DNA from 3 places in the Shewanella sp. SM95 genome. Region 2 is predicted to be linked to each of the others. Evidence: predicted binding sites of a transcription regulator. Region 2 holds the regulator's gene; each other region holds the start of a gene.

Region 1 (9,898 bases), on a different contig from region 2:
GCACCGACGGCATTAACCAATACCGTGGCCATATTTGGATGCAAGGTAAGAAAATTCAAAAAATAGAATGGCCTATCTTCCCAGAGCCCGAATGGCAAGAAGCACCTACAGCGCAGGGAAAATTTGGCGGTTGTGGTACGCAAAGTGGTTGTAACTCAGGCAAATGCCATTAAGCTTTTATCGACAATGTTGGCTCAAATAAAATGTGAGCTAATATTGAGAGCAAGACAGCATTCTTTTTTATCGTAAATACGGCTAAAAAATAGATCACTGTAAAAGTTAAAAAAGAAAGGGCGCGGCCCTAAAGCCACGCCCTCCTATTCTCTGTTAAGCTATCCCGCTATTTTTGTGCTCCCTGCACCATCCATGCGTCAATCTGCGTCCTGCTTCATCCCTGCTCAATCCTTGAGGTCCTTGTACTCATGTACTTCCCTATCTCTTGGTCATCCAGTCCCAAGCTTGCTCTTTCCTGAGCGGTTCCATCATCATCCATGAAACGGGTATTGCATCCATTCAATTGCACTCCCTGTGCCATTGCCATCCTATGCAATGAGTCTATCAATCCTTGATAGTCTCCCTTCCTTGGTATTGGCTCTCTTTCATCCTGAAAGGCCTATATCCCTATCTTTCCTTAAGTCACATTCCTTAGTCACTGTTCGATCATCCTGATCGCCAACATCCTGTTGCCCGCAATTCCTTCTACAAGATGAATTCTACGCCAACCAACGAAAGTACTCATTGTGGATTATTTAAAATGTTAACAAAAATGGTGAACCCAACTGATAACAAACAGGTTAACCTACTGATATAGATTAAAATAATAACTAACCCAGAGACATAACCACCCTTTAGACTTACAAATTACTTACATACTTGTGAGAGATCTCTTACACGGAGGATGGCAATTCAAATCAAAAGTAAGCAAGTGCTAGATGTTCTCCCCTGAAGGACTTATGCATAAACCGCTATCGCTCAAAATTCGACAAGCATTCGGCGAATGACCAGAACACAGAGAGTAAATCATTGGGCAATAAGAGAAGTAAGACTGGTAAACATGTTTTACGGCAAGATGTCTTTAAGCAGCGTTAAGATAAAGTCTGTGTGAATAGCGTTATAGCTTGGCAAAGCCAGATTAATGCTGAAAATGAACCAAAGAAAAGGGCGCAACTAAAGTGCGCCCCATTTATCCTTTGTAAGCCTTCCTGCTCGATTTGTGCTCCCTGCACCATCCATGCGTCTGCTTGCGTCCTGCGTCGTCCCTGTAATCCCTTTTCGTCCCTGTGTATCAAACTTACGTGAGATAACACTCAGTCCCTTGACCTGTAAATCCTTTTTACAGAGCCTGTCACTTCCTATGACGTATTCCTATTGCATCCTGCAAAATTTATTTTCCATAGATTAGTACAAGCTGTTCACCCTTATACTTTATCCTTATCTCGACACATCCTGTTTCGAGTTCATGCTTAATCCTTAAGCGTGTCCTGTATTCTTCCTGAAATTCATCATCCTGACGATAAAACTCACTGTCCCTAATCATCCTTGAAAAGCAATCCTGCTTTTCCTTAGCCTATCCGAGGCGAATGACAGTTTTCCTACCGTCAGCGATTTCAACCTTGAAATCTTAATTCGTTGCTTCTTGCGTCCCTTTGGCCTGTTTCGCTTTCCTTGCTATCCATTTGCTTTGGCCATGAGTGAATTCTACGTTAACCCTAACGTTTTTGTTCGGCTCAAAGAACGGACGACAAAATTAATTACGGACCAACCAAAGGAAAATAAATACAACCCAATGATTCTATTTAAAATTAAATGTTGCAGAACAAAAAACAATCAAAAAGAAAACATTATGTCCTACAACGTTTGTAAGCGATCTCTCACACGGGCATGGGCATCTCACTCGGGCAATTTTTTTAACGTTTAAAAAAGTGGCGGATCATCTGCGCAAACATCACCCAATCTGCCATCAAACTGTAAAAAGGATACTGAAATGTCGCGGGTCGATTCTTCTCAAATACGAAGTGTCCCACCCATGCAAAACCATAACCAACAATAGGAATAAACCAACATAGCCACCAGGTTTGTGAAACCAAGGCAATGCCAATCAGCAGCAGAACTAAACAACTGCCAACAAAGTGTAATTGCCGACAAGTCGGGTGCTGGTGTTGGGATAAATAGAAAGGATAAAAATCGGCGAAACGTTTATAAGAGTTAGTCATCTTGTTGAACCGAATAGAATAAAAGCTGGCCATGGACACTGCCGATACTCAGCTCGCCTATGGATACAAAGTCATGCTGAGTAAACAGTTGCAAGTGGTTCTCCTGAGCGATAAACACACCAATGCCATCCAAATCAGGCTGCTCATCACACCAACTCACCACAGCTTGCACTAACTTATGTCCAAGTCCCTTGTGCTGTTCATTTGGTGCAAGAGCAATAAACTGCAAAATACCGCAGTGCTTACTGGGTAAAAGTTCAATAATACTGGACTCTTTGTTCATTAGTGCTTGAGTCGATTGCCAACCTGTACCTAACAACATCTTTAAGCGCCAATGCCAATAACGCCCTTCCCCTAAAGGCACTTCTTGAGTAACTACACAGGCTAACCCAAAGAGTCTTTCATGGTCGAATAAACCTATGAGGGCTTGTTTTTGTTGCCATAACGTATTGAGTTCTTCCCTGATTGCGGCGCGCAATTTTTGCTCATAAGCGGCTTTGTCTGAGGTAAAGAGTGAATCGACAAAAAAAGGATCATCATGGTAAGCGTTATAGAGAATAGAAGCGGCAATGCGTAAGTCTTCCGCGGTCAAATAGACTGCGCGGCAGTCCTCCAGAATTTCATTGTCCATCGTTAGCATTCCTTGACTTAGCTCACACTTTTTTATGCGTAACTGTTAATCTACCAAGGAAACTAAAAAGTGCAAATTTTAATCATAGATTGCATTTTTCAATCAGGCGCTTACTCTAAACGAAGGCACTATACTGAAAAGGAAATAATGATGGATACAACTCCAGTAGACTTAAGCCACTTGTTTGAGCAACTCGGTTTAGACAGTAGCGACGAGGCCATAGCGCAGTTTATTGCAACCCATGATATCGACCATCACATCCATTTAAGCCAAGCGCCCTTTTGGACCCCTGCCCAAAAGAGCTTTATCATTGAAGGTTTAGAAGCCGATGCCCTCTGGACTGAGCCCATTGAGCAATTAGACACTCAGCTACGTAAACGATAAGACTCGTTGGTTCAGATTTTACCGTAAGCCGTTTCACCCCAACCCACTAAGGCATTGTTGCTCAGCACGATAGGCGTACATTCATCCTTAGTGGTTTTTCCATCGCCATTATTACGCTGGGTACGATAAAACAACACTAAGACTTCTTTATTGGCTTCACCTTGTTGAGCACTTTGTTGAATATAGGCTTCACTAAAATCAGCAGTGCCCATTAAGATTATCACTTGGTCTTTAGGCATACCTAAGCTCAGCTTGGTTAAGTTAATACGATTTTTATCCTGCACTTTCTCCCAAGATTCGCTGCTATCCCAGCCCGATTCTCCATCACCGACATTGACCACGCAGCCGCTAAGACCTAAGCTTGCGAGCCCTAAAAAAGTGATGGCGATAAGTTTGTTATTCAATTTATGGTTCATCATGTGACATCCTGTGTAATTATTATTGAAGCTTAAAAAATGGTATTTCGGCTGGACAATAAGCAAAATAAATGCCACAAGACAACACACTGTTTTTAAATGAAAAAATTAATTATTATTTTAAAATTGGTTTAAACAATTCAACAAATTAAGGAATTTTGCTAATTATGAGTCCCCTTGACCAAGTATTAGCGGCCGCACGTTCGCTCGAAGCCTGCGGTAAAGTACCGAGCCTTGCCTTAATTAAAACCCGTTTAGGTAGTAGCCTACCTTTACCTATATTGATCCAAGGCTTACAGCAATTTAAATCTATGCCTAAGGCAGATCGCGAGCGTTTAGCTGAGTTGCAAACTATCAGCCCTACAACTGACGTTCCCGCAACTAACGATACCTTAACCCTTGCTGTGCTCGCCGAGCGCATGCAGATGCAACAGGCGTATTTTGAACGTCATGCTGAGCAGCAAAAAACAGAAATAATGCAATTAAAAAACGAACTGCTTGAACTTAAACAACGCATCAACTTATTAGAAATCCAAGGAAAAACAGCTTAATGTTTGTCACTGAACTGCGCTTCGAATGCTTCGCCGACACCACGATATCTGCCGCCGAGAAGGCAATTAATCAGCTCCTTGAAGCCTATCGAGCTAATGGTCAAATCTTAGGGCGAGAATTTGCGGTCGCCTTTAATGATGGTGAGTTTAGAGTGCGTTTATTGATGCCAGAGAAAAGCAGTTTAGCGCACAAATATCACAGCCCTTGGGTCAAAAAAGCCTTAGTAGAATTAACCGACGCTAAACTACTCGCGCCGCGGGAAAAGTTTATTGGTCAGGATATCAATTCTGAAGTAAGTAATACCGAAACACCCAGCTGGCAACTGCTATACACCAGTTTTGTGCATATGTGCTCGCCCCTACGCAGCGGCGACAATTTATTGCCCATTCCCCTGTACCGTTTACCCGCAACCTTTAATGGCGATCATAAGCGCATTATCCGTTGGCAGAGCGAATGGCAAGCCTGTGATGAGTTACAAATGGCGGCGGCCACCAAGGCAGAATTTGCCGCACTTGAGGAATTATCGAGTCCGGACAGTGATTTATTTCGTAGAGGTTGGGATTTGCGCGGTCGTATCGAATATCTCACTCAGATCCCGACCTATTACTACTTATATCGCGTTGGCGGCCAAGATTTAGCCACAGAAAAAACGCGACCTTGCCCACGTTGTGGCAGTCATGATTGGAAACTCGATGAACCTTTATTGGATATGTTCCATTTTCGCTGCGAGCCTTGCCGCATAGTGTCGAATCTGTCTTGGGATCATCAATAACATCTGTTTATCCCCTTGCAGAACTCAACCTAAGATAAGCCACGCTTAGGTTGAGTTAATACTTAGGTTGATAATAAAAATGTCGCTCACAGAAGTTAACGTTTACCGAAAAGGTTTTGCCACATACGTTTAAAACTGGCGAAAATACCAGGATGTTCTAATGCGGGCATAGGTAATTCTTCATGTTTAACGGGTGGTGCTATCCGTGGCGATAATGCTTCGATAAACGCAGTCAAACTCGAGGACAATTGCTCAGATTGCACTTCACCAGGGATTTCAATCCATACGCTACCATCACTGTTATTGATGGTGAGCATTTTATCTCCCTCATCTAACAGACCGATAAACCAAGTTGGTGACTGCTTCAGTTTTTTCTTCATCATCAGATGACCAATCAAGTTTTGTTGCAGGCAGTTAAAATCGTCATCATTCCAGACTTGCAGTAACTCCCCGGTGCCCCACTTAGAGTCAAATAATACTGGGGCGGAGAAATAATGACCGTAAAAATCATTGATCTCTGGCCATAAAGTTAACTCCAGTGCATGCTCTACATTGGCGAAACTGCCTTCAACTTTGCGTTTCACTGGCTGCCAAGGAACGGCCTGTTCAAGATCCGGTTGAAATTCGCCTTGAATACACACAGAAGGCTCACCCTGTGGGTAATAACGCGGTAGTTCACCTAAACTCGTTAAGTAAGCTTGATGATAGTTTTGCAAAAATTTATCGAGTGCGGGCAGACAAGACACTTAAGCACAATCCAATTTCAGGTATAATGTGCGCCTATTTTGACATGGAAACAGTATTGATGACACAGAATCACGATCCCTATAGTGATGCGCAAGCGCTTGTTGGCCTGACTTTAGGTAAAGCCACAGACTATCAAGCCGAGTATGATGCGTCGCTGCTGCAAGGGGTTCCACGCTCACTAAACCGTAATGCTATTGCACTCACTGGGACGTTACCGTTTCATGGTGCCGATATCTGGACGGGTTATGAGCTGTCTTGGTTAAATGCTAAAGGTAAGCCTATGGTGGCCATAGCTGAATTTCATTTAAGCTATGAAAGCCTGAACCTGATTGAGTCGAAATCGTTCAAACTGTATCTCAATAGCTTTAATCAAACCAAGTTCGATAGCATAGATTCACTGCAAAAAACCTTAGTGCAAGACTTAAGTCAATGTGCTCAAGGTGATATCAGCGTTAAAATCATCGAACCAAAAAGCTTTGGCATTCAGCGTATTATCGAGTTACCAGGCACGTGTATTGACGATCTCGATATTGAAGTCAGCGATTATAGTTTTAATCCTGATTACTTGGAAAACAGCACGGACGATAAGCAAACGGTCGCGGAAACGCTTAATTCAAACCTGCTGAAATCCAACTGTTTGATCACTTCGCAACCCGACTGGGGCAGCGTAATGATCCGTTATCAAGGGCCTAAAATCGATCGCGAGAAACTGCTGCGCTATTTGATTTCTTTCCGCCAACATAACGAGTTCCACGAGCAATGTGTCGAGCGGATTTTTGTCGATTTGAAGCGTTTCTGTCATTGCACTAAATTGACCGTTTACGCCCGCTATACGCGCCGCGGCGGTTTAGATATCAACCCGTATCGCAGTGACTTCGAGCAACCTGGCGAAAGCCACAGACTCGCAAGGCAGTAATTAACGTTCGTTCGAGTATCAGATTACGAACTAAGGTTTAGAACTGAGCAAAAACCAAGGTTACATACCGAAACTAAGCTCTGAATCGCTAGCCTAACTGCTTGCAAGATTCAGAGCTTTTTCATTTACAGTGCTCGCACTGGCATCGAGCAATAAGCTTCGCAGCCATTGATGGCTCGGGTTTTGGGTGTATTTACTGCTCCACACCATATACAAATCAATGGGTCTTGTTTTCAGTGGCATAGGTAAAATCTGGATGCCGAACAACTCGGCGTACTGACTGGCGTACCGCAAAGGCGCTATGCCTATCGCCTCACTTTTGCCAACAGTTGCAAACATACTCAATAGAGATGATTGCTCACTGTACATTTTGCGCCTTGGTAACACGCCTTCGGTAAACAAATCCCCTGCAGTCAAATTAAAACGCCTTAGATTCAAAAAGACGTGTTTCTCCTCAAAATACTGTTCATGGCTAATGACACCTTGAATACGAGGATGCTGCCGACTGACGATACAAACGAGGGTTTCGGTGAAGAGTAGTTTACTCGAGAGCAAACTTTGCTGGGCGGGCTTAATGTCTATGGCAACGGCGACCCGCTCAAGCAAAATATCGCGATATAGCTCATCCTCCTGCGGCGGTGACTCGCGGAAAATGACTTCAATATCCGCATTCTGTAACAAAGCCTGCACGCCTGATTGCAGCGCTTCGATAACCGACTCATTAGCATATACATAAAAGCGCCGCTGGCTCGAGTTGGGATCAAAATGCTCAAACCCCAGTAATACGGTTTCAATATCCGCCATGGGCTGCTCAAATTTACGGTACATCTCCCTTGCCACCGATGTAGGCTCAATTCCCCGTCCAACCCGATTAAACAGCGACTCCCCGACCCAAGCCCTAAACCGGCTTATCGCATTACTCACGGAAGACTGAGTTAAATCTAACTCCTGTGCCGCTTGGGTGAATGAACGAGTACGGTAAACCACCATAAACACGCGTAATAAATTTAAATCTAATGGCTTTCGTGTCGGCATAAGGGAGTGCACTCATTCACTATATGAATATTACAACCCAAACTAACTCGAGTTATCTAAATACACAAGCTGGCTATACTCAAACCATCAACGACACTATCCCACTTTTCGGTAGGTAAAATAATGCAAAAATCTTTGATGACAATGAGTATTATCGCAAGCTTCTCTTTAAGCGCCGTGGCCGCTGAACACGAGCATGAACATATCAGCCTGCACTATCAGGGAAAGCCTGCCACCGAGCAAACCATTGCGGTAAATAAAACCTCAGCAGCAAGCCTTAATTTTGCTGACAAAAAAGCCTTTGAAGAGTTTTCTAAAAATCTTATTGCTGAACTCGATGAACCAACAGCAGCCATTTTACGTGCCGATTTCAGCTTTATTGGCGACAAAACTCCAGACACAGTAAACCCTTCACTTTATCGCCAAGCTCAATTGAATATGGTGTCTAACGGCTTATACAAGGTCACAGATGGCATTTATCAAGTGCGTGGCACAGACTTATCGAACTTAACCCTTATCCGCGGTAAAACGGGTTGGATCCTTTATGACGTGCTGCTGACCAAAGAAGCGGCAAAATTATCCCTCGAGTTTGCGCTAAAACACTTGCCCGAGGGCAATAACTTACCCGTAGTCGCGATGATTTATTCCCACAGTCATGGAGATCATTTTGGCGGCTCCCGCGCAATCAAAGACATGTTCCCAAACGTCAAAGTCTATGGTTCCAATAACATCACCAAAGAAATTGTCGACGAAAACGTGCTTGCCGGTAATGCCATGAGCCGCCGCGCCGCCTATCAATACGGCGCAACATTAGAGCGAAACGATCAAGGCATTGTCGATGCCGCACTTGCTAAGGGATTATCCAAAGGCGAAGTGACCTACGTTAAACCCGATGTCACCTTAAATGCCAAAGATAAGTGGGAAACACTCACCATTGATGGTATCGACATGGTGTTTATGGATGCATCAGGCACAGAAGCCGCCTCGGAAATGGCCACCTATATTCCCTCAATGAAAGCATTGTGGACCGCTGAGCTCACCTACCACGGCATGCACAACATTTATACCTTACGCGGGGCAAAAGTTCGAGATGCGATAAAATGGTCTAAGGATATCAACGAATTACTGACTCATTTTGGTAATGATGCACAGGTTATATTCACTGCCCACTCAGCCCCCGTATTTGGCAATACTGATATAAACCAATACTTAAGAATGCAAAGGGATAACTATGGCCTAGTGCATAATCAAACCCTGCGTTTAGCCAATAATGGCGTGGGTATTCAAGATATTGGCGATGCGATTCAAACCACTATCCCTAAGGCTGTGCGCGATACTTGGTACACCAATGGTTACCATGGCACCTACAGCCATAATGCCAAAGCCGTGTACAACATGTACCTTGGCTATTTCGATATGAATCCCGCCAACTTAAACCCACTACCGACAAAAGATGAAGCGACGAAATTTGTGGAGTATATGGGCGGTGCCAAAGCCGTAGTGAAACACGCCAAAGCCGACTATGCCCAAGGCGAGTACCGTTTTGTGGCCACCGCACTCAATAAAGTCGTGATGGCAGAACCTAATAACAAAGAGGCAAGACAATTACTTGCCGATACCTATGAGCAACTGGGTTATCAAGCCGAAGGTGCTGGCTGGCGCAACATTTACCTCACTGGCGCCCAAGAGTTACGCGTAGGCATTCAACCCGGCGCGCCTAAATCGGCCTCTGCAGATATTTTAGGAGAAATGGACATATCGACCCTATTTGACTTCCTCGCCGTAAAAGTCGATAGCCTCAAAGCTGCTGAACTTGGGCTAATCAGGCTTAATGTGATTAACCCCGACACCCAAGAAACGCTCTATGTTGAACTAAGTAACGGTAATTTAAGCAATATTAAGGTTGATAAACCGATGGAGGCCGATGCCAATCTTTATATTGATAAACGCTATATTACGGGGATTTTACTCGGAAAAGTCACACTTAAAGAGTTACTGGCTAAGGGTACTGCCAAGTTAGAGGGTGATAAAGATGCCTTCGGTAAGATAGCGTCGACCTTAGTAAAGTTCGATGAAAGCTTTGAAATCGTCCCACTACCAAGCGCGAAATAACCAAATCAACGCCCTGAATCTTCAGGGCGTTTTATGGAAAAATTACACTAGCACTAACCATTCTGACACTTGGCGAGTCGTGTTCTGTAAGCAAAAGAGTGAAGTACGGATAGTCATTTG
Region 2 (9,898 bases):
ACAACAGTTTAATCGGTGGGCGACCGGCTTCGATGATTTGCACGTTTACATCGACCATTTTCTCTTTGCTAAAATCAATCCCAGGTGAGAATTCCACTTTTTGATTAGTATATTCAGTAAAGGCTTGAGCATAAGTAGAGATTAAATAACCTTCAAAAGCATTGACGAAACGATTGCGTTGCTCTTCGGTTGAATCCTTAAGATATTGGCCTAATACCTTATAAGAAGCGTATTTATAATCGACATAAGGCATGAGTTCTTCACGAACAATCACCTTTAAATGGTCTGAATTTGCGTCGATTAATGCTTTATCTTTGTGAAAACGATCGAAGGTTTTATTGGCAACGGCTTTCACCATGGCATACGGATCTGTCGTATCGACAACCACATCAGCGGCGACTGCGCTCGTTGCCCCTAAAACCATCACTAACGGCAATAAAAAACGAGATAAGTTTTTAAACATAGCGGTAACCCCTATTTATCCTTCGAACCCATACTATATAAGAACTGACCAATCAGCTCCTCCAACACTAATGCCGAGCGAGTGTCGTCAATCTTATCGCCATCTTTCAGCATACTGACATCATCGTCGACAAAACCCGGTGTTAACCCTAAGAATTGTTCGCCCAACAAACCCGAAGTCAAAATGGCTAAACTACTGGTTTCAGGGAATTTATCGTAACGCTTGTCCATCACTAATGTGACCACAGCCACTAACTTAACTGGGTCTAAATCTATGCTGCTCACTCGGCCAACGACAACACCGCCAACCTTGACTGGCGAACGCACCTTCAAACCACCAATGTTGGTAAAATTGGCTTGTATGGTATAAGTGCTATCGCTGCTTTTCACTTCAATATTGGCGACGTTAAAGACTAAGACCAAAAAAGCGGCCAATCCTGTTAAAAGAAACACACCCACTAATAATTCAATTTTTCGTGTCAACATGTTCAGCTACCACTCTGTTAATCCATCTAACCTGTGTCGAAATCCGCAGTGTTCCGTTAGCGGCCAAACATCAGGGCTGTCAGTAAAAAATCCAATGCCAATACAGCGAGGCTCGACTGAACGACAGTCTGGGTCGTTGCACGGCTGATGCCTTCCGGATTTGGGATCACTTGATAACCGCGATATAACGCAATCCAAGTGACCACTACGGCAAACACACCACTTTTGATCAAGCAGTTAACTATGTCCTGACGCCATTCGACAGACGCCTGCAGAATCGACCAAAACGCACCACTGTCGATCCCTTTCCATTCCACGCCAACAAGGTGCCCGCCATAAATACCTACAGCGGTAAACATCAACGCCAGCAATGGCATACTGATCACTCCAGCCCAAAAGCGCGGTGCAATAATCTGCCTTAATGGGTCAATCGCCATCATTTCTAAACTGGAAAGCTGCTCAGTACTTTTCATTAAACCAATTTCAGCGGTTAATGCTGAACCCGCCCGTCCCGCAAACAATAACGCGGTAACAACTGGCCCCAACTCACGCAGTAAACTGAGCGCCACCATAGGACCTAAGCTTTCTTCGGTGCCAAAACCAACTAAGATGTTATAGCCTTGCAGTGCGAGCACCATGCCGATAAAGAGTCCTGAGACTAAAATAATCACCATGGATTGCACACCGACCACATAAATCTGGCGCACTAATAATGGAAAACCTTTACGCACGCGTGGCCAGCGAAAAATCGCCCCCCACAGCATAAGGCCTGCACGGCCAAAACCGAGCACTAGCTCAATCGCGCTGCGGCCTAAGTCGGCAATACTGTCGATTAACTTCACTTGCCAACTCCTTTTGCCATTAATTCTTGCTGGTAATCATTTGCCGGATAATGGAACGGCACAGGGCCGTCCGGAGCACCTTGAATAAACTGTTTCAGCTGCGGATTATCAGCGTACTTTAATTCTTCAGGGGTACCGTGGGCGATGACTTTTTTGTCAGCCACCACATATACATAATCGGCAATGCCAAGCACTTCATCCACATCGTGGGACACTACAATGGAAGTCAGATTCAGCGCATCGGATAACTCACGAATAAGCTTTACTAACACGCCCATCGATATTGGGTCTTGCCCTGCAAAAGGCTCATCGTACATCACCATTTCAGGTTCAAGCGCTATGGCTCTAGCCAATGCGGCGCGGCGTTGCATACCACCGGACAACTCGCTTGGCATCATCTGAGCTGCACCACGTAAACCTACGGCTTCAAGCTTCATCAGCACGATAGTGCGAATAATGTCTTCAGGTAGTCCAGAATGTTCACGCAGTGCAAACGCCACGTTATCGAACACATTAATGTCGGTAAACAGCGCGCCACTTTGAAACAGCATGCTCATCCGCTTACGCAGACTAAATAATTCATTACGACTCACGCCATGGATATCGTGACCGTCGAATAACACTTGTCCATGGTCAGGCGTTAATTGGCCGCCAATCAATTTCAACAGGGTCGTTTTGCCTATGCCGCTCGGCCCCATGATCGCCGTCACCTTGCCCCTTGGAATGGACAGGCTAATATCTTCATATATCACACGCTGACCGCGGCTAAACCCCAAATTACGGATCTCAACCAACGGCGTTTGTTCTTGAGTCATGCTTGATTCCGACATTTGCAAATGAGGTGATCCTAGTCTTCCGAGACTGACCAATCGAAGAGCCGCAAATTGTACGTAATTGCGCTTTAACCTACAACCGAATCGACACTATCGCCCTGCGATACTTTCAATTTGCCTCATTTACAGCGAAAATGCGCCCTAAGTTTTCACTCTGCACAGGTAAAATGTTACTTAATGTTTTCAACCTAGTTGCAGAATTGGCAGTATTGGCTAATTCGTTCGCACTTAGCTCACTCTTCGCCCACTTTTATCGGGGAGAGTCGATACGCAATTGCGCAATAGAGGCATCCCATAGGGTAATACCCGCTGCGATATGGGATAAATCCATTGAAATAAACGACAAAGACGATGATATTGCTCAAGACCTTCTGCCGCTAAACACGTTATTGTGCGTGAATAGCTAACGCAGCTGAACTTGACGAGTCGGATCAATCGCTCTAGCCTGCCGCAATTGTTTTGCTGTTTTCGGTAATTAACCACAGCAAGACATAAGCTAAATTGTCTGAAAACAAACTAATACTTGGCAGAAAGCCTATTACATATCATCTTTATCGCGTACCAAATTGTGCTATTCCAATCCCATCAATGGGGCGACAAAGACAATGCAAAAAGAGAGATAGACATGGTAGACAAATCACAACTGCGCCAATGGGGTTGTAAAGTTATCGACATTGAAAAGTCAGCCCTAGACAATCTTTATCAATATGTTGATTCGGCTGAATTTGCAGAAGCTTGCGAGTTGATCCTCAACTGCACAGGCAAAGTGATTGTCATGGGAATGGGCAAATCGGGCCATATCGGCAATAAGATTTCTGCCACCCTCGCCAGCACAGGAACGCCCGCATTTTTTGTGCATCCGGGTGAAGCCAGCCACGGCGATCTGGGTGTATTGGCCGATAACGATGTGATTTTAGCGATTTCAAATTCTGGTGAGTCGAGCGAAATCCTCACCTTAATGCCGGTCATCCAACGTATGGGCGTGCCCGTTATCGCGGTAACGGGTAAACCCGAATCGAATATGGCGCGATTATCTAAAGTGCATTTATGTATTGAAGTCCCAGAAGAGGCTTGCCCACTTGGACTAGCACCCACCTCAAGTACCACAGCAACCTTAGTGATGGGCGATGCCATCGCCATTGCGCTGCTGCAAGCGAAAGGCTTTACCCGTGATGATTTTGCTATGTCCCATCCCGGCGGTGCATTAGGACGTAAGTTGCTGTTAAAAGTCTGTGATGTGATGCACAGCGGTGATGACTTACCGCTCGTCAACCACGATATTTGCATCACAGAAGCCCTGTACGAAATCTCCAAGAAAGGCTTAGGCATGACGGCGATTATCGATGATCAGCGCAAGCTGGTTGGTATCTTCACCGATGGTGATTTACGCCGCGTTATCGATGCCGAAGTGAATTTACGCACGACGCCCATTGCCGATGTGATGACCCGTAACTGCGTCACGATCACGGATAATGTATTGGCCGCCCAAGCGCTGCAAGTGATGGACTCAAAAAACATCAACGGATTAATTGTTATTGATAAAGATCGCCATCCTATCGGCGCTCTTAACATGCTAGACATGGTTAAAGCAGGAGTCATTTAATGCCACAGCAAGGATTTTACGGCCCAATCAGTGATGATGTGTGGCAACGCGCGCAAAAGATTAAACTGTTAATCTGTGACGTCGATGGGGTGTTTTCCGACGGCCGTATTTACTTGAGCAATAGCGGCGAAGAGCTCAAAGCCTTCCATACCCGTGACGGTTATGGCGTGCGCTCACTCCTCACCAGCGGTTTCAACCTCGCCGTGATCACAGGACGTCAATCCAAAATCGTTGAAAACCGTATGACAGCCCTTGGTGTTACCCATATTTACCAAGGCGTAGACAATAAGTTCGAGCCCTATGAAGCATTGCTCGCACTTTATGGTGTCACCCCAGAAGAAGTGGCTTATATCGGTGATGATATTGTCGATCTCCCCGTGATGAATGTCGTCGGTTTAGCGGTCAGTGTTGCTGACGGCCACCCCTATGTACGCCAACACGCCCATTTTGTGACTACGCTCAATGGTGGCCACGGTGCACTGCGTGAACTCACAGATCTGTTACTCCTAAGTCAAAATAAATTCACTTCGGCCCATGGAATGAGTATATGAGTCGTGTGACACTCGCGATTATCGCTTTTTTTGGAACCGCACTAGCGCTTTACTGGCAGGTCCAGAACAAACACAGCGGTGATTCCGATAACAGAGTTAAAGATCAAAATACCCCAGATTTCATCGTTGAAGATCTGCGCAGTGTTGAGTTCAATGAGCAAGGACTAGTGAATAGCCGTGTGACGGCGAAACACATGGAACATTATGATTCAACGAATCAAACTTTCTTTACTCAACCTGTTTATCTTGTTTATCCAGACCAAGGTAAAGCACAATGGCAGCTCAGGGCTGATCAGGGCAAGCTAAACAAGGAAACTGGCAAGGTTGTATTAGAAAATAATGTTATTATCGATGCCATTAGCCCAGAAGAACCGATTCAGACCTTGTCCACCAGTTATCTGGAACTCGATCTCAACACTATGATAATGACCTCTGACCGTACCATTTACGTCACAGGGAAAGATTTTAATATTCAAGGCCAAGGCCTTTATGCCGACCTCAACGCGCAAGAAGTGCAATTGACCAGTCAGGTAGTAGGAACATATGAAGCAAAATAACGTATTACTTGCCAGCCTAATGCTAATTATGAGCATGAGTGCTTTCGCGAAAGTGGGCGACTTAAAGCAAGAAGTCAAAATTAAAGCTGTGAGCCAAACTGCGGATATCAAAAACAACCAGATCATCTTCTTTGGTCCAGTTGAAGTTACCCAAGGCTCAATAAAAATCCAAGCAAATGAACTGCGTGCATTTTCCGCTGAAGGTGAAAATAGCAAAACTTTGGTCGCCACAGGCAACCCTGCTACGTATAGCCAAATATTAGACGATGGTCGCCCAGCATCGGCAAGCGCGAAAGAAATTCGTTACGATATGGCAAGCCGCACCTTAACACTGAAAGGTATGGCGTCATTAGATCAAGCAGGTAGCCAAGTTACAGGCAATTTAATCCGCTATAACATGATTCAACAGAAATTGATGGCCGAGAGTACTGGCAGTGGTGACGATCGCGTGATCACTATTATTCAGCCTGAAAACTATCAAGATGATGCTAAATCAGACGCTCCGGCGGATAAACCTGTAAAAAAGCAGGACTCTAAATGACCCAAATCACCTTAAGAGCACAAAATCTGGCAAAAAGTTACAAGAGTCGCCAAGTGGTTAAAGACGTCAGTCTGACGGTAAAAACCGGTCAAGTCGTTGGCCTACTCGGTCCAAACGGTGCCGGTAAAACCACGACCTTTTACATGGTTGTCGGGCTAGTGAAGAGCGATAAGGGGCATATCTTTATCGACGATGATGATTTAACCGCAGATCCTATGCATCTGCGTGCCCGCAAAGGCATAGGTTACTTACCGCAGGAAGCCAGTATCTTTCGTAAGCTAACTGTTCATGACAACATCATGGCCGTACTGCAAACTCGTAAAGAACTTAAAAACGAAGAACGAGAAGAAGAACTAGAACATCTGCTCGAAGAGTTTCATATCACCCACATCCGTGACAGCCAAGGCATGTCATTGTCGGGTGGCGAACGTCGTCGCGTCGAAATTGCGCGGGCTTTAGCCGCTAATCCTAAGTTCATTTTGCTCGATGAACCGTTTGCCGGCGTCGATCCTATTTCGGTTATCGACATCAAGAAGATTATCGAACAACTCAAAAGTCGCGGCCTTGGCGTACTGATCACAGACCATAATGTCCGCGAGACATTAGATGTATGTGAACATGCTTATATTGTGAGTCACGGAAACCTGATTGCCGAAGGAACTCCAGCAGAGATCTTAGACAATCAGCAAGTTAGGGCTGTGTACTTAGGTGAACAATTCAGGCTATAGTTAATCGAGCGAAGCCTATGGAGACAATTTATACCGCCATTAGGCTTCACTCAAAATGATAATAAGCGACCTCCTCCAACAATAATAACGTAGGGATCAGCGGTAACATGAAAGCGTCACTCCAGCTCAAACTGGGTCAACAGTTAACCATGACGCCACAATTACAACAGGCCATACGTCTGTTGCAACTGTCGTCATTAGAACTGCAGCAAGAGATCCAGCAAGCATTAGATTCTAATCCCCTTCTCGAGCTGGAAGAGGATCAATTCGACGCCACTAAACCCCCTGTAAACCAAACGCTATCCGATACGGATTTCAGTGAATCTAGCACTCTGCCACCAGAAAAAGACAGCTCCACCATAGACACGGCAGAGTCGCTAACCAAAGAATCCATGCCCGATGAGCTCCCCATGGACACCACATGGGATGAAGTGTTTACCGCCTCCCCAAACTCAGGCCCCGGCGGCAGTCGTGAAGACGATATGCCCTTCCAAGGCGAGACCAGTGAAGGTTTGTACGAACACTTAGAATGGCAAAAAAACCTCACGCCGTTTTCTGAAACCGATTTAGCCATTGCCACCGCCATTATTGATGCCATCGACGATCAGGGCTATCTCACCCAAAGCACTGAAGAAATTCTCGAAGCCATGGGCAATCCTGAAGTTGAGCTTGACGAAGTCGAAGCCGTACTCAAGCGCATTCAGCATTTTGATCCCATAGGCGTTGCCGCACGCGATTTAAGTGAATGCCTGCTGATCCAACTGTCGCATTTCGCCGCTGATACTCCCAACCTAGAAAACGCCCGCATGCTGATCAAAGATCATTTAGATCTGATCGCCGCCCGTGATTTTAGATTATTGATGCGTAAGACTAAATTAAAAGAAGATGAATTAAGGGATGGTATAGCACTTATCCAAACCCTCAATCCTCGCCCAGGTTTGTTGATCACGCCCAATAATGACGAATACGTTATCCCAGATGTGTCTGTGTCGAAGAAAAATGGCCGCTGGGTCGTTGAGCTTAATCCTGACTGCATGCCCAAAATCAATGTAAATCAACATTATGCTTCTATGGCACGCAGTACCAAAAACCAAGCCGATAGCCAATTTATTCGCGGCCATCTGCAAGAGGCTAAATGGTTTATTAAGAGCCTAGAAAGCCGTAACGATACTTTGCTTAAAGTTGCTAATTGCATAGTGCAATATCAGCAAGGTTTCTTTGAGTACGGTGAAGAAGCCATGAAGCCTATGGTGCTTAACGATATTGCCGAAGCGGTAGAAATGCATGAGTCCACCATCTCACGGGTCACAACTCAAAAATACATGCATACCCCTAAGGGACTTTTTGAACTAAAATACTTCTTCTCTAGCCACGTCGGTACTGACGATGGTGGTGAGTGCTCATCCACAGCAATCAGAGCCTTTATCAAGAAACTGGTTGCAGCGGAAAACCAGAAAAAACCATTAAGCGATAGTAAGATGGCACAACTTCTGGCAGAACAAGGGATCAACGTAGCCCGCAGAACCATTGCGAAGTACCGAGAGGCTATGCTTATTCCACCTTCTAATCAGCGTAAAAGTTTATAACCTACAGTGGATATCGGAGGACGTTTCTATGCAAATAAACCTAAGTGGGCACCATATCGAAATTACCGAATCGTTACGTGCATATGTAGAAGAAAAGTTTTCAAAACTTGAACGCCATTTCGAACAGATCAATAATGTGCACGTTGTGCTCAATGTTGAGAAAATGCAACAGATTGCCGAAGCGAGAATAAACCTCATAGGTGGTGAAGTTTTTGCTACTTCAGAGCATGCTGACATGTATGCCGCTATAGACGCCCTGATTGACAAGCTTGACCGTCAGGTTATTAAACACAAAGAGAAGTTAACAAAACACTAATAATGGAACTTTGTACCATACTGCGGCCGGAGTGCACTACCTGCGCCACTCCGGGCAGCAAGAAAAAGGTACTGGAACTCATCAGCGACTTAGTCGCTGCCCAGTACCCGACCCTCTCATCTCAAGAGATATTCGAAAGCCTAGTGGCGCGCGAAAAGATGGGGAGCACAGGTATAGGTAACGGCATCGCCATTCCACATGGTCGACTAGCCGATATAGATCAGCCCATTGCCATACTAATTAAGTGTGAAGAGCCGATAGCATTTGATGCTATCGATAAGCAACCTGTTGATATTTTATTTGCACTACTGGTGCCTGCAGACCAATGTCAGCAGCACTTAAGTACCTTGTCTTGCATGGCCGAAAAGCTGAGCGACAAGCAAATATTAAAGCAATTACGCAAGACGCATGATGAAACGGAACTCTATCAGGTAATCACTGGATGAAACTGGTCATAGTGTCGGGCCGCTCAGGCTCAGGCAAATCTGTCGCCCTTAGGGTACTCGAAGATCTCGGCTATTATTGTGTCGATAACCTTCCCTTGCCATTGATTGGCAGTTTGCTTGAGCAACTCAAAGGCAGTAACGATCTCGTCGCCATCAGTGTCGACGTGCGTAACATGCCTGAGCAGGATAAGGTCTTAGTGAAACAACTCGCTAGCCTACCTCCAGATACTGAGTTAACGAGCTTCTTCCTTAACTCCAGCGATAAAATTCTGCTCAAGCGTTACAGCGAAACCCGCCGTTTGCATCCTTTGTCGAAGAGCCGAGTCTCTTTGCAAGAAGCGATAAAGCTGGAGGGAAAACTGCTCGAGCCTATGTCAAAACTGGTCGATCACTACATAGATACGTCGAATCTGAATATCTATGATTTAAGCGACCAAGTCAGACAAATTCTCCTTGGTAGTGTCGATAAAGAACTCGTGATCAACTTCGAGTCCTTTGGCTTTAAGCACGGAATGCCCACCGAAGCCGACTTTATGTTCGATGTGCGCTTTCTGCCCAATCCCCACTGGGAGTTGGCGCTGCGGCCATTGACTGGCTTAGATGAACCCGTAGCTGAGTTCTTAAATCGTCAACCACTGGTTAATAAGTTCATCTGGCAAATCGAAAATTTACTGGAGACTTGGCTGCCGCACCTCGAGCGTAACAATCGCAGTTATTTAACTGTGGCCATTGGCTGCACAGGTGGACAGCACAGATCGGTTTACGTCGCAGAGCAATTGGCAAAACGCTTTAGTAACGGTAAACATAAAGTTTATGCCCGTCATCGAGAGCTCAATAATGCCAAAACTTGAACGTCAGATAACCATCTGTAATAAGCTCGGTTTACATGCCCGTGCCGCCACTAAGTTGGTGGTACTGGCTTCCGAGTTTGATGCGACCATCACCTT
Region 3 (9,898 bases), on a different contig from region 2:
ATTTTGCACAGTATTTAGCATCATCGCCTAATCGACTGCATCCTTTTGCTAGCGAGCTAGACCAATACGGTTTGCTTGTTGGTTCATCAGCTCCTATGCACAAGCTATATCGCACTATTCGTCGCGTCTCTGCGACAGGCAGTAATGTGCTGATTATTGGGGAAAGTGGGGTAGGGAAAGAACTGGTTGCTAATACCATACATCTTGCCAGCCCTAGGGTGAACGAGCCTTTTATTGCGATTAACTGTGGTGCATTAAGCCCAGAATTGGTCGACAGTGAGCTGTTTGGTCATGTCAAAGGTGCATTTACGGGGGCGAATCGCGATCACAAAGGCGTATTTGAACAGGCTGAAGGCGGGACCTTGTTTCTCGATGAAGTCACCGAAATGCCGATTGATCATCAAGTGAAGTTACTCAGAGTGTTGGAAAATAGCGAGTATCGTCCTGTGGGTGGCGACAAAGTGCAACGTGCAAACGTACGTATTGTGGCAGCGACTAACCGTGATCCCAGAGTGGCGATAGAGGCTGGGCAATTTCGCGAAGATTTGTATTTCCGTTTGGCCCAGTTCCCTATCCGCGTTCCGCCATTAAGGGAACGTGGCGATGATATTCTCGGGCTAGCGCAGCATTTTCTTGCCTATCGTAATGTGGCCGAAAAGCAGAATAAAAGCCTCGCTGAAGACAGTGCGCAGATGATTGCGGCATATCCTTGGCCAGGGAATGTGCGTGAATTAAAACATGCCATTGAGCGAGCCTATATTCTGGCCGATCAGGATATTTTACCCAGCCATTTACAGCTACCTCAGACGAATGAAGTGGGTTTATGTGGTGGTGAACAAGTTGTTATCCCCCAAGGCATGCGCTTAGATGATTTAGAGAGAATCGCTATTTATCAAGCACTAGAAACCACTCAAGGTAATAAAACGGATACCGCCGAACAACTGGGGATCAGCGTTAAAACCCTCTACAACAAGCTCAGCAAGTACGAGCAGCAAGTCGAGACCGGTGAAACGACTGCTGAATAAACATTAATTATCAAATTAATATTGAAACAGAGCTAAGTTTTATACTCTTTTTTTTGTAAATAATAACTCCTATTCTACAGCCCTTAAACAGAAAAAGCGGAGATAGAATATGAAACACTTATTAACAACAGCATTATGGCTTTCTTTGACAGCCAGTAGTTTTGTAAACGCCACCCCAGCAGTAGGAAGTCTTGAAACAGTCGCTGAATTGCCAATACGACCTGGCAATGTCAGCGTCACTGCACAAGGTCGGATTTTTGCCACAATACATCCATTTGATACACCATCAGGTTTGCAATTGATTGAAGTTAATCGTGAGACCAACGCTTATAAAGCTTGGCCTTCAATGGATTTGCAAAAAACATCGGCAGCCAATACTGCTCAATTTGATACCTTATTAGGTATTGCTCAGGACAAGGCTGGACACCTCTGGACCGCAGATATGGGGTTAGAATTAGGCCAGACAAGGATTTGGGGATTCAACATTAAGGACGGCAGTCTATATAAACAAATCGTCCTACCACAAGCTCTCGCGCCTAAAGGCAGCTTTATGCAGGATCTGGTGGTCGACTCTCAAAAAGGCTGGATTTATTTAGCCGATATCGCCAACCCTGGCCTCTTAGCGGTGCGTATCGACGATGGTCATACAATACGTTTTTCAGGTCATAGCTCGCTGCAGGCTGAAACGGATGCAGTAATGAACATAGATAACAAAACAACATTGTTTAATGGCAAAGTTGCCAGTGTAGCGGTCAATCCAATCAGTTTATCTGCCGACGGAAGTACACTCTATTATGGTGCAATGAATGGCACTCACTGGTATCAGTTATCGACTGCGGCTTTACAAACAGGCAATAATGATAAAATTATCGCCACGGTAAAATTAGTCGGAGCCAAGCCAGTATCAGATGGCGCAGCAACGTCCAAACAAGGTAATCATTACTTTACCAATTTGAACCACAATGCCATTTCCATGCTAGATAACAAAGGCACACTAACAACAGCGGTCAGTTCTCCACTACTGGATTTTCCAGATAGTGTGCAATTTGGTGAAACAGGCTGGTTATATATTTCAGTGAATCAATTGCATAAAGCAAAAGCCTTTAATGGAAAAGCCGAAACAGCCAAACCGCCTTACCGCATCATGCGACTCTGGACCGGTGAGGATACTGCTGCGGGTCAATAACACCTTAGCTGCAACTGCAAAGTTGCAGCTTATATTTGCAGTATGAGTTATATCGCAACTGTTATTTACGTTGATGTAAGTCTTTGGTTTAACTCGAAAGCGTCTAGAAATGAGTTAGGTGTTGATTGTGCAAACTATCAATGCCTCTTATTGTGACTGGCACAGGTCAATATTGAATGGTGAGATAATTTTTGGAACAAGGAACAAGGAACAAGGAACAAGTTCAGTGAAACTCAATCAACCTTCTAAAAATGCATTTTATATTCAAACTCTGAGTACTCAGTACCGACCTCTATTATGGCTGTTTGCTGCTGGGTTATTACTGCTTGGTTTACTCTGCGCCAGAGCAACCTATTTACAACCCGATCCGATACTACAGCTCGTTCTCGGCTGGGTAACACTGTTTCTATTGTTACCCGTGTTACCGACTGCGTTTGTTCGGCAACAGTGTTGGTTAGATGCTGAGCAACAGCAATTGTGGCTCGGTAAAGGTTTCTTCAATGGGAGGTATATGGGATTGTGGCGGTGGCGTTCCTATGCCTTTTCGGACATCAAAGCAGTGCAACTTTATCAGCTGCAAATCACCCGCTGGCATCAGATCAGCCGCAATCGCCAAGCGGAAGATACTGTCCAACATTATCTGGCTTATTTAGAATTGCACCAGCCCAACGGTGCTCAATTGATATTGGGTGACAGTACTGATAGAAAGGAATTACAACAAGTTCTACAGCAATGCGCGCAGGCAATAGACTGTAAATTTCAGGATTTTAGTAACACCACTCAAAAATCACTTCCCAAAGGTAGCGAATTTAATTTCATGCGGGTACTGGTTCTGCTGGTTATATTTATTTTGTTGAATATTTTATATTTTTTGTTCGTTCTATAAATGCTCAGTCATCCAGCCTAAAAAGTTAGGCTGGATGTCCTCCACAACGATCACTCATCTTGCTCAGTGGTTTCCTGATAAGGAACAAACACTTTAAGAGATGCTGGCTGGACTTCTATAGTGAGATCCGCTGGCTCAAATACTTCACCATCAATCACATATTTACACTTAGGCTGGCTACTGATAGTGACCTTTTTAGCATGGGCATGATGGACTTTACTTGCACTCGCTTGTTGATCTCGCACACTCTTATTGCCTTCTTTTACCCATCCCGCAATCGCTAATTCAGCGAGGCTAAGCAACTGCTCTTTGGGTTCATCGCCAGCATCCAGCCAAGTAATGTCGAGCAAACCGTCGGTCATGTTTGGTTCGCCATCGCCCTGCGCCAACACGCTGGTAAACGGTGCGGCATTGGCAACGATTAGGCTATGGGTCGTCAATGTTGTGGGTTTTGCATCATCTAAGCTGAGCTGGATGGTTAAAGTGATATCGGCATTCACTGCGCGCCATAAGCCATCGAGGTAGGCAAACTGGCCGAGAGCATTTTTACGCTCACGGTTTGCGGATTCAATCATTTGTTGCTCAAACCCTATGCCCACAAGCAACAACACTAACGCCTCATTACAACGCGCGGTATCAATGGCTTGGCAATGCCCTTGAATAATATTATCCAGCGCCTGAGAGATAGGAATAAGCTTACTGCCTAAACCAAAGAGGGCATGGCTGAGAGCATTAGTTGTGCCAAGAGGAATGATGCCTAAGACGATATCCGTATCAACGATTTGAGAGGCCACTTCAGTCACAGTACCATCGCCACCACAGGCGATAATGATATCAGCGCCTGCATTACGGGCTTGCTCGGCGAAGACATTTGCGGTTTCGTCTGCTGTTGTGAGTTTTAAAGTCAGGTCAAAATAGGCTTTGAGTTCATCTTGGATTTGCTCGCTGTATTCTTGCCATTTCCCGCCACCAGAAACTGGGTTGGCGATAATCCACGCCACTTTGTGGATGTTAATTTTCCCTTGACTAAGCATGCGATCGAGCGCGCGTAATTGCCATTTGTTTAAGCCAGCGGTTTTGCGGATTTGCTTTATCTGTTGCAGTACTTCGGCGAAGTACTGTTGTTTATCTTTACAAACCAAATAAGCGGCGAGTACCAGCACTGAGCGGCCACGACCCATAGCACAGTGAATGAGTACCTGTTTATTGGCGCGCACTTGGCGGTGCAGCCAGTTAACAGCTTGATTGAGTTGGGCGCTGGTCGGTACGCTATGGTCGAGGATGGGAATATTTAAATACTCGATATGATCTTCAAATTGCGACCAATCTAAGCCATCAAATTCAGCGGTGACATCCAGAATGGCAGTGATCTTATTGGCTTTAATCTTTTCCAGATCTGCGGAAAAGAGTCTACAGCCGAGATACAGATGTTCATCAATCCTTTGCATGGGCGGTACTGAATCGTATTTTCTGGCCCAGTGGTTATAGAGTCGACAGCCTAATAAAAAGGGAATAAAACCCCAACGAATATACCAAGGAATAGTGCCATCTTGGCGTTTTCTAAAAATACTGGCGAGATTAAACCAATAGGCGGAACCGACTAAAAACAGTGACAGACTTGTCCATGCACAAATGAAAGTGAGCAGGGGAGAAGTGTCTGTTACTGCAAAATAGGCTAACAATACTGCACCTGCAGTGTACAAATATTTGATGTGGATCTTCGTTAGCATGCAAGTCCTCCAATGCCATTGTTCTTGGTTAAAATCGTTGCACTTGAATGGATAGATGTCGAGATGAGAGATGCAGAAATGAGCGAGTCTAAACCAAAAGGGTGGCAGTAGACGAGTCTATTGCCACCCTAAAGTCAGGTTTGTTTAGCACTTAGTATCTTTAGCTTTAACACCTTCTTTGACTTCTTCACAGGCATCTTCGATGGCGTTACCTGTATCAGTCATTACTTCATCGATTTTTTCGCCCGCGTCTTCGGCTTTGTTATCACTACAGGCCGTTAAACCTAGGGCGAGTAATAATGCGAATGCTGCACTTGTCATCAGGGTAAATGGTTTCATATCTATCTCCTTTTCTAAAAAAAATTATAGTCGCGGTGATTTACCCTTAAGGGCATTGATCAGCAGAGAAATCACTAATAACACAATAAATATGAAGAAAATGATTTTCGCTATTCCCGCCGCTGCGCCAGCAATCCCAGCAAATCCTAACAACCCGGCAATCACGGCAACAACTAGAAATACTAATGTCCAACCTAGCATAATAACCTCCTGCCCTTGTATTAATCCTTCTCATGACCGTTTGTGTCACTTGTAAGGTAACGGCTAATGGCTCTTACTTGATTGCGATCTTAATGCCAACTTTAAAAATTTTAAGTAGTTAATTGATTTTAAATATAATTTAAATCATTTTATTTAAAATGGTGTGAGTGAATTAAAAGAGGGGTAGGCAATTTTTACCTAAGCTTCGGTAAGAGTTTCAGCCTAATACGTTGAATCAAAGACTGTGAGCTGATGTCGTCCATAAGTAAAGACAAATAAAAGCCGACACTGTGAGTTTGTGTCGGCTTGAAGATATTATGATCTTATAATACAAGATGATATGAGCTAAATACGTTTAAAAACGATTTAATGGTTTCCAGCGTTGCAGGCTAACTGGAATGCTCGCGCCTTGGGATAACAGCAGGTTAATGCGGGATTGATATGCTGCGCCCACCATTAAATGTTTGGCTAAATCCACCGCATTACGGGCCTTATAGTCATCTAAATAACTGCCTTTGGCCCACGCATTAAATGCGCCGAGCGCTGGGCCTGCCCAAATTTGGTAATCCATTTCGCGGCCGATTTCGCCTGTGTTTGACCAGCGGCTAGACAGACCCAAATACCAGCGGAAAATCAGCGCCATCTTACGTTTTGGGTTATCTAGTGCACGCTCGATTTGCTTAGGATCGCGCTCGTTAAAGTGGGCGACAGTGCCCGCCCAAATATCATCGAGTGATGAACGGAACACTTGCTCTTCGAGCTTTTTACGCTCGTCTGCAGGGATGGCATCAATCGAATCGTAACGGGTGTAGATCTCATAAAGCTTATTGGCGCGCATCGGGAACAAAGTACCGCGCTTAACCACTTGTAATTTCACGCCCATTTCGAACATATCGGCGGCAGGCGCCATAGTCACATCGGCCATTTCTGTGGTGGCGAGTAACTTACGGGTGTGTTCGCTGGCGCCCGCTTCGACGCAAGCTTGGTTGATAGAACCTGTGACGATGAATGCCGCACCCATGTTGAAGGTGGCTAATGCTGCATCGGGTGTGCCGACGCCGCCGCCTGCGCCCACACGGATGGGCGTTTTATATTGATACTTAGCTTGGATTTCATCTTTAAGCGCCAAAATCGTCGGTAATAGCGTGACGAGTGGACGATTGTCGGTATGGCCGCCGGAGTCGGCTTCGGCTGTGATGTCGTCTGCCATGGGCACCAGTAATGCCATCGCCATTTGGTCTTGGCTGATAAGACCGTCACTCACTAATTGCTGGAGGATTTTGGCCGGCGCCGGCTCCATAAACTTAGTCGCGACTTCGGTGCGGCTGATTTTGGCTATGACTTTGTTGCCAATGACGATGTCGCCATGTTCGTCGCGGCTCAAACCCGCCGCGCGGTAATAGACGATTTGCGGCGTTAACCCTAAAAATGCCGAGGCTTCGACCGTGCGCACTTTATGTTTTAAGAACAGCTCAACACTGCCGCGCTCTAATGCGGGCTCGCTTGGGCTGTGAATTAAATTAAAGGCGTAAGGACCATTGGGTAGCGCCGCTTGAATGCGAGTAATGGCCGCTTCAACGCGGGATGGGATTAACCCCGCCGCGCCAAACGAACACAAAATGCCCGCTTGGCCCAGCGCGATAACCAGTTCTTCAGAGGCAATACCGTTAGCCATAGCGCCAGCGTAGTAAGCGTATTTAACCCCGTGTACGCGGCGAAAATTACTGTCGCCTAAACTTTGGGTGCCAAGGGCGGGCGCAAAGGCGCTGACGGGGTGTGAGCCTAGTGGCGCTTGGCTGTCGCTTGTGGTGATTTCGGCTGTTTGCGCTATGCCTAAGCCTTTTTCACTGTGATTCACTAAGTAACAGGCTTGGCTTAAATCTTTGAGTTTTTTGCTTAATGCGTCGATATCAAAGCACAGCTCTGCATCGTTGACTTGCCACGGCCAAGGGCTGAGTTTTTCGTTATTGCTATTGAATTGATCTAGAGTATGGCTAGTCATAGGTGTTCTCATGTTATTTGTGCCGCCTTGGTGATGTGGATAGCCAAGGCGGCGCAACTATTTGTTATTCGTTATTCGTTATTCGAGATTAGCGTCTTTCTAACAGCGTAAACTCGCTAGGCTTCTTCAATACAGATGGCGATATCTTTAACTTCATAAATCCGCAGGCCATCTTTACTCAAGTTGGCATCGCCCATAATGATGCATTTGCCATTGTCGTCTGTCACGTTGGTAATGTGTACATCTAGCGACATCTGCTTGTTTAATGGGTTAATTTGGCCGCGATATTTCCATTTGATATCCGATAAAATCTGCCCAAATTTTGGATTTTTAAAGCCAGCGCCAAGGTCTTGGTCAATCGCATAGGTTTGCATCAGCTCGATAATGGCTTCAACCCCTAAGGAGCCTGGCATTACCGGATCTTGATGGAAGTGGAATTGGAAGAACCAATCACTCGGGTCAATCGTGCGTTCGGCGTATAAATAGCCAAGGCCCGCTTTACCGCCAGCTTTTACTATGTCGGCCTTGTCGATAAAGTTAAGTTGACCGCCCGCTAAACGGTAATGCGGCTGACCTTTTGGTGCGTTAAAGCTGCGATGCTGTTTATCTAACAGATTGATTTGGCTATCGGCGGCTATACCATTTTGCACATGCCAAGGCTGTGTGGTCTTGCCGTTGTCTATGCCGAGTTGGTTTTTCAGCGCATCGCCCTTGAAGTAACCAAATACCGCTTTACCTTGGTAGAAAGGCTCGCCATCGCAGCTTAATTCAAAACTGAAATTCTGAATGATGTTGCTGCCAGCAATCACAGTCGATAATAAACGTGAGTCGTTCACTATGGTTTTGCCGCGTAAATCCACATGGCGCAGCAGCTTACCGCTACCGTCCAAGTTGCGGAAAAATAGCTCTTGGCCGGGGAAGCCCAAGGTGGTGCCCATATAGCCCGAGATAAAACCGTTTGGCTGCAGTGATATTTCCATCAGCACAGAATAGGGCATCACGGCGTGATGGCTGTTTTTATCGTAATACCAAGCAGTTGCAGGCACTTCGTATTCAGCGATGCAAGATGATGGCTTTTTCAGTTCGCCACGTTTGCCGTCAATGGCAATGACGCGGGTGGTCAGCTGTAAATCACCGCAAGGCGTGCGCGGTGGAATTAGGCCGCGATAGATGCTGAAATCGGGGCCGAAGCAGTTTTCGATATCGCCCGTGGCAAATTCGAACATGTGGTACGGCGTGAACGGTAGGGTATCGGGCACGCGGTTAGCATACTTTGAATCCGCAGGCGCGACTGGTGCGCTCACATGCTTAAGCGGCACTACGCCTTTATTGGTTGGCGCAGTTAAATCAGGCAGCTGCGCCATTAGCGGCGCCGCTAAGGATGTTGGTGTTGTCGAAACAAGCGGCGCAGCCGAAACAGCATTTTTAGCTACATTTCTAGTCGTATTGTTAGCTGTGCTGTTGGCATTATCCGCGAGGTAGCGGGTGCATTCGGCTTCTTCTTTGATCATCACCCCAAGGTTTTGGAAATCCACGACCACTTTGCCATTGAGCAAAATATCGATATTCGCCTTAGCATACGGGCGCGGGCTCATACCGATTTCGGTGATTTCCATGCGATAACTGAGCAGGCCAGATTGCGGCAAAACTTGACCGCGACAGCGCACTTTTTGTGACGCATTTTCTAGCGGTTGGAAACGACCGTCTTTTACACCGAGGTGCATCCCAATATGCAGCATAAAGAATTGTAGTAATTGACCACAGCCTTCGGCCATTAATGATCCCGCCATCACTTGGTCGCCCTTGAAATGACACGGGAAATACCAATGATCAGCTTCGAGCTGCTTATGGCCTTGAACTGAGCCTAAGCCCCACGCGCCGCCATGCACCTCAAGATTGCTGACCAGTTCAATCATCAGGAATTTTTCGGATGCAAAACATAAAGAGGGCTGCAAACCGTGTTGGGCTTGATGCGCCGCATGGGCACCGCCAAAACAGCCACCGATATCGGCGCCGAGCAGTTTATGGATTTGGCTGTAATCAAATTGGCTTTGTGCGCAGTTAAGCAGCGGATTAAAGCGCGGCTTATTCGGATTGTTCAAGGCAAGGTTGCGCGCTTTGATTTCAGCTTCGGTGTGAATAACACCTTTGCCGTCGGCCAGCTCTTTATCGGTGAAGAAGCCGGCACAGCCGCCATCCATTTTCAGGATCAGCTTGTCGCCCACGAAACATTCGTAGGAGAAGAAGAACAACAAGGTATCGCCATTGCGGGCAAAGTGATTGATGGAAATATCGTAGCGCAGGGTGTCGCCACCGCGCGGTAAGTCGCCAAGGAAGGTCAGGGTGCAATCGAGCAGGCGATACACGCGCTCGCCTTTATTTTCAAAATCGATACCTAAGTAGCTGATCAGCATCAAGTCGCATTGACCCGATTCGACCGCCACGGCCCAAGGGATTTGGCCATCGACCAAATACGGCGCGTCCACAGGAATGTCGTATTCCGTGGTCATAGTGCAAGGCTGATATTGG

What was found. Region 2 encodes sigma-54, which starts transcription at its own class of promoters, with help from an activator protein. Its sites were predicted from a motif close to GTTGGCACGNNNNTNGNNT; they were not measured.
Region 1: the regulator sigma-54 is predicted to act here: its motif matches at 3,705-3,723, upstream of L5M29_RS01420 (DUF3192 domain-containing protein).
Region 3: the regulator sigma-54 is predicted to act here: its motif matches at 5,449-5,467, upstream of L5M29_RS01350 (DUF1328 family protein).

The regions. Positions count from the first base shown of each region.
Region 1 covers NZ_JAKKSE010000001.1:312,838-322,735, reverse strand. Annotated here, with positions in the region: gene L5M29_RS01440 (DUF3301 domain-containing protein) at 1-173, shown strand, start outside; gene L5M29_RS01435 (DUF962 domain-containing protein) at 1,908-2,213, opposite strand; gene L5M29_RS01430 (GNAT family N-acetyltransferase) at 2,206-2,844, opposite strand; gene L5M29_RS01425 (DUF2789 domain-containing protein) at 2,995-3,228, shown strand; gene L5M29_RS01420 (DUF3192 domain-containing protein) at 3,240-3,647, opposite strand; gene L5M29_RS01415 (hypothetical protein) at 3,812-4,195, shown strand; gene L5M29_RS01410 (Zn-ribbon-containing protein) at 4,195-4,968, shown strand; gene syd (SecY-interacting protein) at 5,064-5,714, opposite strand; gene queF (NADPH-dependent 7-cyano-7-deazaguanine reductase QueF) at 5,774-6,631, shown strand; gene L5M29_RS01395 (LysR family transcriptional regulator) at 6,725-7,666, opposite strand; gene L5M29_RS01390 (alkyl/aryl-sulfatase) at 7,790-9,778, shown strand.
Region 2 covers NZ_JAKKSE010000018.1:61,582-71,479, forward strand. Annotated here, with positions in the region: gene L5M29_RS17655 (phospholipid-binding protein MlaC) at 1-463, opposite strand, end outside; gene mlaD (outer membrane lipid asymmetry maintenance protein MlaD) at 475-948, opposite strand; gene mlaE (lipid asymmetry maintenance ABC transporter permease subunit MlaE) at 1,005-1,790, opposite strand; gene mlaF (phospholipid ABC transporter ATP-binding protein MlaF) at 1,787-2,605, opposite strand; gene L5M29_RS17675 (KpsF/GutQ family sugar-phosphate isomerase) at 3,249-4,226, shown strand; gene kdsC (3-deoxy-manno-octulosonate-8-phosphatase KdsC) at 4,226-4,777, shown strand; gene lptC (LPS export ABC transporter periplasmic protein LptC) at 4,774-5,334, shown strand; gene lptA (lipopolysaccharide transport periplasmic protein LptA) at 5,321-5,875, shown strand; gene lptB (LPS export ABC transporter ATP-binding protein) at 5,872-6,603, shown strand; gene L5M29_RS17700 (RNA polymerase factor sigma-54) at 6,711-8,189, shown strand; gene hpf (ribosome hibernation promoting factor) at 8,218-8,505, shown strand; gene ptsN (PTS IIA-like nitrogen regulatory protein PtsN) at 8,508-8,951, shown strand; gene rapZ (RNase adapter RapZ) at 8,948-9,802, shown strand; gene L5M29_RS17720 (HPr family phosphocarrier protein) at 9,789-9,898, shown strand, end outside.
Region 3 covers NZ_JAKKSE010000001.1:285,838-295,735, forward strand. Annotated here, with positions in the region: gene L5M29_RS01325 (sigma-54 interaction domain-containing protein) at 1-1,025, shown strand, start outside; gene L5M29_RS01330 (major royal jelly family protein) at 1,135-2,211, shown strand; gene L5M29_RS01335 (hypothetical protein) at 2,438-3,097, shown strand; gene L5M29_RS01340 (diacylglycerol kinase family protein) at 3,148-4,827, opposite strand; gene L5M29_RS01345 (hypothetical protein) at 4,972-5,166, opposite strand; gene L5M29_RS01350 (DUF1328 family protein) at 5,191-5,367, opposite strand; gene pfaD (eicosapentaenoate synthase subunit PfaD) at 5,723-7,369, opposite strand; gene L5M29_RS01360 (beta-ketoacyl synthase N-terminal-like domain-containing protein) at 7,486-9,898, opposite strand, start outside.